One region of the Deinococcus aquiradiocola genome, then DNA from elsewhere that is predicted to be linked to it. Evidence: riboswitches for the same ligand, from Rfam matches in the RefSeq annotation. Region 1 holds a riboswitch; the other holds the start of a gene.
What was found. Region 1 has a riboswitch for thiamine pyrophosphate ahead of thiC (phosphomethylpyrimidine synthase ThiC). Riboswitches for the same ligand answer to the same signal wherever they lie in the genome.
Positions count from the first base shown of each region.

Region 2: it holds a riboswitch for thiamine pyrophosphate, as region 1 does, so the genes downstream of both, IEY33_RS00110 (thiamine ABC transporter substrate-binding protein) here and thiC (phosphomethylpyrimidine synthase ThiC) in region 1, are expected to answer to the same signal.

Region 1 covers NZ_BMOE01000003.1:154,538-158,937, forward strand. Annotated here, with positions in the region: gene IEY33_RS19525 (GAF domain-containing protein) at 1-664, opposite strand, end outside; gene IEY33_RS06295 (type 1 glutamine amidotransferase domain-containing protein) at 887-1,654, shown strand; TPP riboswitch at 1,766-1,882, shown strand; gene thiC (phosphomethylpyrimidine synthase ThiC) at 1,947-3,872, shown strand; gene thiE (thiamine phosphate synthase) at 3,869-4,400, shown strand, end outside.
Region 2 covers NZ_BMOE01000001.1:17,890-22,289, forward strand. Annotated here, with positions in the region: gene IEY33_RS00105 (ABC transporter permease) at 1-1,324, opposite strand, end outside; gene IEY33_RS00110 (thiamine ABC transporter substrate-binding protein) at 1,332-2,354, opposite strand; TPP riboswitch at 2,418-2,515, opposite strand; gene IEY33_RS00115 (NUDIX hydrolase) at 2,624-3,067, shown strand; gene IEY33_RS00120 (lysophospholipid acyltransferase family protein) at 3,139-3,729, opposite strand; gene IEY33_RS00125 (roadblock/LC7 domain-containing protein) at 3,779-4,105, opposite strand; gene IEY33_RS00130 (roadblock/LC7 domain-containing protein) at 4,105-4,400, opposite strand, start outside.

The DNA.
Region 1 (4,400 bases):
CGATGCGGGCCACGCCCGACACGAGTTCCAGCACCCGCGTCACGAGGTCCATCGGCGGGAGCTGCAGCAGCAGCAGTTCCGACACGCCGAGCAGCACCTCGCTGTACGCGTGACTGTCGCGCAGGGAGCGCATCAGCAGCGCGTTCGCCTGCGATTCGCGTTCCAGCTGAAGGCCGCGCAGCCGCAGTTCCAGTTCGTCCATCACCAGGGCCGCGAGGTCCTGCAGGACGCCGCGTTCGTCCGCCGTGAGGTCCGGGCGCGGCACGGTGTCGATGATGCACAGCGTCCCGAGCCGGAAGCCGTCGTGGGTCTCCAGCGGCGCGCCCGCGTAGAAGCGGATGTGGGGATGGCCGGTCACGAGCGCGTTGTCCCGGAACCGGGGGTCCTGCCGGGCGTCCTGCACGACCAGCACTTCGCTCGCGTCGAGTGCGTGCGCGCAGAATGACAGTTCACGCGAGGTCTGCCGCAGGTCCAGGCCCAGGCACGCCTTGAAGAACTGGTGTTCCTCGTCCACCAGCGACACGAGCGCGATGGGGGTCCGGAAGAGCCGGGCCGCGAGGGCCGCGATGCGGTCGAAGGCCGTTTCCGGCAGGGTGTTGATGACGGCGTACCTTGCGAGCGCCTCCAGTCGGCTCTGTTCTGTGGTGGGGTTCAGGACCGTCATGTGACTCTCACTGTACGTGGACGCTCTGACAAGAGCCTGTCAGCGCCGGGCACTCCACCTTCATGCCCGGGCCGCCAGACGCGGGCCGGGTCCACCGTGCCCTGCGCCCGCGGTCCTGACGCCTCCGCCGTGACACCCGATGAGAGACGGCGCAAGCCTTCCTCAACGCCGCGCCGATCAATCAGACAATTGCCCTGACGCGCCGAGCTTAAGGTGGGCCCCGTGAAGAACATCCTCGTGATCCTGTCTAGCGAAACCCAGCTGCCCCTCAAGGACGGCAAGACGCACGCCACCGGCTTCTACCTCAACGAGTTCGGCGTGCCCGCCCACCGCCTCGTGCAGGAGGGCTACACCCTCACTGTCGCCACGCCCAGAGGCAACCGCCCTGCCATGGACGCCGGAAGCGACGTCAAGGACTTCTTCAAGAGCGAAGAGGAGCACCAGAGCATCAAGGCTTTCGTGACGGACCTGCTCGACCGGGGCGTCGTGAAGCTCTCGGACGCCGCCGCCGACCTCTCCAAGTTCGACGCGGTGTTCCTGCCGGGCGGGCACGCCCCCATGATCGAACTGATGCGCGACGCGGACCTGGGGCGCGTGCTGGAGCACTTCCACGCCCGCAGCCTCCCCACGGCCCTCATCTGCCACGCGCCCGCCGCCCTGCTGGCCGCGCAGCCCGACGCGGCCGACTTCCAGGCGGCCCTGCAGCGCGGCGAGACGCCTGCCAGCAAGGGCTTCCTTTACGACGGCTACAAGGTCACGGTCTTCGCGAACACCGAGGAGCAGGACGCCGAGAAGGGTTTCGAGGCGCCCATGCAGTACTACCCGGCCGACGCGCTGAACGCGGCGGGCGCCCTCGTGCTGAACGGCGACAAGTACAGCAGCCACGTCGTGCGTGACCGTGAACTCATCACGGGCCAGAACCCCATGAGCGACGAGGAGTTCGTCGAGGTGTTCCTGAAGGCGCTGGACGAGCAGGCCGCGCAGGCCTGAGCTTCCCGCAGGCAGGGCGGCGCCGCCGGTTTCCCCCAGGGGTCCGGCGGCGCCGTCCTGTTGTGTGGAGGCGCTTCGTCTTGACGCGCGCGGCCCGCGGTGCTATTCCTGAGCCGTCACCAGGGGTGTCACTTCGGAATCGTCCGGGGTGGCTGAGAGTGCCGCAGGCACGACCCTAAGAACCTGATCTGGCTCATACCAGCGGAGGGAGCGTGACGTGCCCGAACATCACGCCGTCCCGCCCGCCGGGGCGCGCCGGGCATTCCCTCCGCCGGACCTGGAGGGCATGCCCATGACGAACCCCACCCCCACCCGCGACGCGGCCGAACAGCTCGCCCTGGACGCCCTGCACCTGAGCGCGCGCCCCTTTCCCGCCAGCACGAAGGTCCACAAGGCGGGCACGCTGCACCCGGCCGTGCGCGTCCCGCACCGCGAGATCACCCTGGGCCCCACCCTGGAACACGTGGGCGGCCTGACGCGCGCCACCCCGAACGCGCCGCTGCGCGTGTACGACACGGGCGGCCCGTACACCGACGCGGCCTTCGTGCCGGACCTGCGGCGCGGCCTGCCCGTCGTGCGCTCCTGGCTGCAGCCTCACCCCGACCTGGAGGCGCTGCCGGAGCACTCCAGCGCGTACACCCGCGCGCTCCACGAGGACGGCGGCCCGCTGGTGTTCCCGGCAGCGCGCGCGCCACTGCGTGCCCGGCCGGGCCGCAACGTCACGCAGATGCACGCCGCGCGGACCGGCGTCGTCACGCCCGAGATGGAGTTCGTCGCCATCCGCGAGAACCTCCGCCAGCAGGCGGCATTCACGGACCGGCACGCGCACGCCGGGGCGGGCTTCCCCGGCCTGCCGCAGGCCAGCATTCCGCGCGAGGTCACGCCGGAATTCGTGCGGCAGGAGGTCGCGCGCGGCCGGGCCGTCATTCCCGCCAGCATCAACCACCCGGAACTGGAACCCATGATCATCGGGCGGAACTTCCGCACCAAGGTCAACGCCAACATCGGCAACAGCGCCGTCACGAGCAGCGTCGCCGAGGAGGTCGAGAAGATGGTCTGGGCGACCCGCTGGGGGGCCGACACCGTCATGGACCTCAGCACCGGGCGGCACATCCACCGCACGCGCGAGTGGATCCTGCGCAACAGCGCCGTCCCGATCGGCACGGTGCCCATCTACCAGGCGCTGGAGAAGGTGGGCGGCGTCGCCGAGGACCTCACGTGGGCGCTGTACCGCGACACGCTGATCGAGCAGGCGGAGCAGGGCGTGGACTACTTCACGGTGCACGCGGGCGTGCGGCTCGCGCACCTGCCGCTCACCGCGCGCCGCCGCACGGGCATCGTGTCGCGCGGCGGCAGCATCCTCGCCAAGTGGTGCCTCGCGCACCACCGGGAGAACTTCCTGTACACGCACTTCGAGGAGATCTGCGAGATCATGGCGGCGTACGACGTGACCTTCAGCCTCGGGGACGGCCTGCGGCCCGGCAGCGTCGAGGACGCGAACGACGCCGCGCAGTTCGCGGAACTGGACACGCTCGGCGAACTGACCGCCGTGGCGTGGCGGCACGACGTGCAGACCATGATCGAAGGGCCGGGGCACGTGCCGCTGCACCTGCTGCAGGAGAACATGGCGCGCCAGTTCGCGGTGTGCCAGGAGGCGCCCTTCTACACGCTCGGGCCGCTCACGACGGACGTCGCGCCCGGGTACGACCACATCACGTCGGCCATCGGCGCGGCCGTGATCGGCTGGATGGGCACCGCGATGCTGTGCTACGTCACCCCGAAGGAACACCTGGGCCTGCCGGACCGGGAAGACGTGCGCGAGGGCGTGGTCGCGTACCGGGTGGCCGCGCACGCCGCCGATCTCGCCAAGGGCGTCCCGGGCGCGCAGGACCGCGACAATGCCCTGTCGCGCGCCCGCTTCGAGTTCCGCTGGGAGGACCAGTTCAACCTGTCGCTCGACCCGGAACGCGCCCGCAGCTTCCACGACGCGACCCTGCCTGCCGAGGCCGCCAAGACCGCGCACTTCTGCAGCATGTGCGGCCCGCACTTCTGCAGCATGAAACTCTCGCACGAACTGCGCGGCGCGGACGTCCTGGCGGGCCTGGAAGCCAAAGCGCAGGAGTTCCGCGAATTCGGCAGCGCCTTGTACCTGAATGCCCCGGACCTGAATGCCCCGGACCTGAACGCCGCTGACCTGAGCGCCCCGGAGCGCCCGTGACCGCGCCCGTGTTCCCGGCCCCGCTGCCGGGCGGGCCGGGCCGCCTGTACCTCGTGGCGACGCCGCGCCCGGAGTTGCCCGAGGACGAGTTCGTGGCGCGGGTGGAGGCCGCGCTGGACGGCGGGGTGGACACCCTGCAGCTGCGCTGCAAGGACACCGAGGCCGTCCCGTACCTCGCGCTCGCCGCGCGCCTGCGCCCGCTGTGCGAGCGGCGCGGCGTGCCGCTGTACATCAACGACCGGCCCGACGTGGCCGCCGCGTGCGGCGCGACGGGCGTGCACCTCGGGCAGGGCGACCTGCCGCCCGCCTTTGCGCGCGCGCTCGCGCCGCACCTGCAGGTCGGGCGGAGCACGCACGCGCCCGCCCAGGCGCTCGCGGCCCTGCAGGACGCGCCCGCTTACGTCGCGGTGGGACCGGTGCACGCCACGCCCACCAAGCCGGGCCGCGCGGCTGCCGGACTGGACTACGTCCGCTGGGCCGCCCGTCACGTCCAGCTGCCATGGTTTGCGATCGGCGGGATCGACGCGG
Region 2 (4,400 bases), on a different contig from region 1:
TGAGCGGCAGCAGTACGCTGCGCCACACGCCCGCGCGCGCCGCACCGAGCGTGCGGGCCGCCTCCGGCACGTGCGGCGGCACGGCCCGCAGGGCAGGCAGCACGCTCCGCACGACGAGCGGCGTGGCGAGCAGGCTGTACGCCGCGATCAGCAGCGGCAGCTGCGCCCGCAGCGACGGGTACAGGATCAGGTACCCGACCGCGAGACTCACGGGCGACACCATCAGCGGCAGCAGGCTCAGCACGTCCAGCAGCCGGGAGCGCGTGACGTACGTGGCGACGGCATGCAGCAGGCCGAGCAGCACCGACGCGGCCAGCGTCAGCCCCGCAAAGCGCAGGGTGTTGCCGAGCAGCAACCCCACGCCCGGATCGCTGGCCTGCAGCAGGCCCGTCCAGAACGCCGTCGTCCACCCGGCGCGGCCCGTGACGCTGCGCACGGCGACCGCGACGAGCGGTGCGAAGCACAGCAGCAGCACCGTGACTGTCAGGCCGTACGTGGCGAGGGCCGCCCAGCCGGTCGGGCGCGGCAGGTCCCGCGCGACCGGGACGCCGCCGCCCGCCGCGCGCCCCAGGCGCAGGTACAGCAGCGTGGCGAGCAGCGTCACGGCCAGCTGCACCAGGATCAGCGCGCTCGCTTCGGGGAGGCGCAACTCGTACGCGGTGAGCGTGTAGATCTCCACCTCCAGCGTCGCGTACCGTTCGCCGCCCAGCAGCAGCGGCAGGCCGAAACTCAGGGCGCTGTACAGGAACACCAGCACCGCGCCCGCCGCGAGGCCCGGCCACGCGAGCGGCAGCGACACCTGCAGCGCCGCGCGCACGCCGCCCGCGCCGAGCGTGCGGGCCGCCGCGTTCAGGTTCGGTGGGACGCGCAGGAAGCCCGCGTACCCCAGCCGCACCATGAGCGGCAGGTTGAAGAACAGGTTCCCGAGCAGGATCAGGGCGGGCGTCTCGGACAGGTCCAGGCCCGTCAGGCCGCGCGGCCCGAACAGGCTCAGCAGGCCCAGCGCGGCCACCAGCGTCGGCGTGACGAACGGCAGCAGCAGCAGGCGCAGCAGCGCCGCCTTGCCGGGCAGGTGGTACCGGGCCAGCAGGTACGCGAGCGGCCCGCCCAGCGCCAGCGCCAGCAGCGCCGTGAGGGTCGCCTGCCAGAAGGTCCAAGCGAGCCGCGCCTGAAAGTACCCCTCGCCCAGAATGCCGAGCCGCGCGCCGCCCAGCGCCAGCACGCGCAGCAGCGGCAGCAGCAGGAACGCCAGCAGGAACGCGAGCGGCACGGCCGCGAGTGCCCACCCTCGCCACGCCCGCCCGCCCGCGTTCCGGCCCGTCACGTCCCGCTTACTTCCGCAGGACCTGCGTCACCCACAGGTCCGTCAGGGCCTGCGAGCGCGTCAGCAGCGAGGTCGGCGCGAGCTTCACGTCCGGCTTCTGCGAGAACTTCCAGACCGGGTCGAGCTTCACGCCGCCCACCGCCGGGTACACCCACATGCGCGTCGGGAAGTCCGCCTGCACCGCGCCGCTCAGCATGAAATCCACGAACTTGCGCGCCAGGACCGGCTGACGGCTGCCCTTCAGGACCGCCGCGCCCTCCAGCTGCACGAAGGTGCTGCCCGGCAGGAACAGGTTCGCGGTGGGGGAGGCCGTCAATTTCTCCTTGCTGTACGCGACCTCGGCGGCCGGGCTGCTCGCGTAACTGAGCACGATGGGGTACCTGCCGCCGTACAGCGAGAAGTCCTCGTTGTACGCCTGCGACCAGCCGCGCGTGACCTTCATGCCGTTCGCGCGGGCCGTCCGCCACCACGCGACGGCGCCGTCCTGCCCGAGTTCCTGCACGGTCGCGAGGTAGAAGGCCGCGCCGGTGCTGGACGTGGCGGGCGACTCGACCACCGTGAGGCGCGCGTACTGCGGTTCGCTCAGTTCCCTGAGGGTCGCGGGGAGCTTCAGGCCGGTCTTCTGGAAGGCGGCCCTGTCGTAGTTCAGGGCCACGTACCCGACGTCCACGGTGTTCAGCAGCGGCCCCTGCCGGTACGCGGCGGGCACCCCGGCGATCGCCGGACTGGTGTACGGCGCGAGGATTCCTGCCGCCTGCGCGCGCGGCAGCAGCGTGTTGTCGAGGCCGTACACGGCGTCCGCGAGCGGCGCGGCCTTCGTGAGGATCAGCTTGTTCAGCATCTCGCCCGCGTCACCGCCCTTGATGAACCGCACCTTGACGTGGTTCGCCGTCTCGAAGGCCGTCACGAGTTTGCGGTCCACGTCGAAGCTGTCGTGCGTGATGACGGTCAGCGTGCCCGCGCTCTGGGCGGTGCTCGTGCCGCTCAGGGTGGCGGCGAGGGTGAGGGTGATGCTCAGGATCTTCTTCATGGTACGCCCCTTCGCGTCCTTCAAGGGGTGGAATCGCCCGGCCAGCAGCCACGCGTGGTGGGGACTGGTCGGCGGCCACGCTCCCTCCGCCGGTATGACCCGGTTCAGGTTCCTGGGGTATGTTCTCAGTCCTGCCGTGCAGGACACCCCCGGTGACGCGAGGGGAGTGTAGCGCGTTCCGCGCCCGCGAATGTGGCCGCGCGAAAGATGAGGACCGCGCACCGGCCTTCCCGGCACGGCGGAGACGCCCGGCCGCCCTAGACTGGGGCATGGCGGACGCGCAGGCGTTTCATCTGGTGAGCTGGCTGATCCTCATGCGCGCGGACGGCCGCGTGCTGCTCGCCCGGCGCGCGCCGGGACAGCTGGGGGAGGGACGCTGGGGCCTGCCGGGCGGCCACGCGCACGACACCGAGACGCTCGCGCAGGCCGCGGTGCGCGAGGCGTGGGAGGAGGTGGGCGTGCAGGCGGACGCGCGCCACGCCGTGCCTCTGGGCGCCGTGCGCTACGTGGACGGCGACGTGCGCGGCCTGGACGTGTACTTCCGCGTGACCGCGTGGCGGCACGACCCGTACCCCAGGGCCGAGTGCAGCGAGGTGGCGTGGTTCATGCCGCACGACCTCCCGCCGGACGTGCTCCCGTGGCTGCCGGACACGCTGCCGCGCCTGCTGGACGCCCCGCCCGGCAGTGCATGGCTGAGCGAGACGCTGCACTGACCGGTCAGGCCGTGACGACGACACGACGGGCACGGCTGAGCGCAGCAGATGGCCCGGCGGCCCTGCCCCGTTCAGGACTGCGCGTCGAGGGCGTCGAAGGCCGCGTCGAGGCGTTCCGTGAGCTCGCGGACACTGCCGGTCGGCTGGATCGGCTCGCCGAACCGCACGATCCACGTGCGGCCCTTCAGGTTCAGCCACACGGGCGTGATGGGCGCCTTGCCTTTCAGGGCGAGGAGGGCCGTGCCGCCCTGCAGTTCCTGACCGCCGCGCGTGCCTTCCGGGAAGATGCCGAGCGTCCCCTCGGCCTGCAGGACGCGCAGCGCGTTCCGGATGGCGCCCAGGTCGTTCTTCTTGCGGTCCACGGGAAAGCTCCCGCCGCCGCTGATGATCCACCCGACCGGCCCCTTGAACAGTTCCTTCTTGGCCATGAACTGCACGCGGCGGCCTTCCGGCAGCGTCTGCGCGATGATGAAGGGGTCCATGTTGCTGGTGTGGTTGCCGCCCGCGATCACGAGGCGGCCCGTGGCCGGAATGAGTTCCCGGCCGAGTGCCACGACGCGCTGCCCGCGCAGCAGCAGCGGCAGGCGGGTCGTGTTGACGACCAGGTGGTACATGAACGGAATCAGCCGGGGGGCTGCGTTGGCGGGCTTGGCGTCAGTCATGCTGCCAGGATGATAGCGGTCCGGACAGGGCGGCGTCCGGCGGGTCCGGTCAGCGGCGTTCGAGCAGGGCGCCCTGCAGCAGTTTGCGTACGGCGAAACGCACGCGCCCGAGGTTGGCGACGTCGTCGAAGGCCGTCATGAGGGTCTGGTCGCCGTGCGGGGTGAGCAGCACCGGGCCGCCCTCCAGATCGATCAGCAGGTCCTGCAGGTCGCCGCCGAGCGCCGCGATGAGGCTCGCCGCGACGGCCCGGCCCGCCTGCGCGATGGTGGTGTCGGCGTCCCCGCCGCTCCCGGCGATGACCGCGCCGCTCGCGTCGAGCAGGGCCGCGTAGCGCACGCCGCGCACGTCCGTGAGGGTGTGCAGGTCGGGGGCCATCACGCGCCTTCCTGAGCGAGCGGTTCGGGCAGGCCCTGGCCGGGCGCGGCGAGGTTCACGGCGATCTTCGCGAGCGTCTGCTGCGCGACGCGCGTGTCCGACCCGCGCAGCAGGGCCGCGCCGACCGTGTACCCGGCGGTGGTGACGGCCACGACCTCCACGAGGTCGCTGGTGAAGGCGATGCGCGTCACCTGACCGACGCCGAGGCGACGGCCGACGCGTTCGCTGGTGCTGCGCAGCGAGGCGAGTTCTGCGGCGAGCGCGTCGCCGAGTTCGCCCTGCATCTCGACGGGCA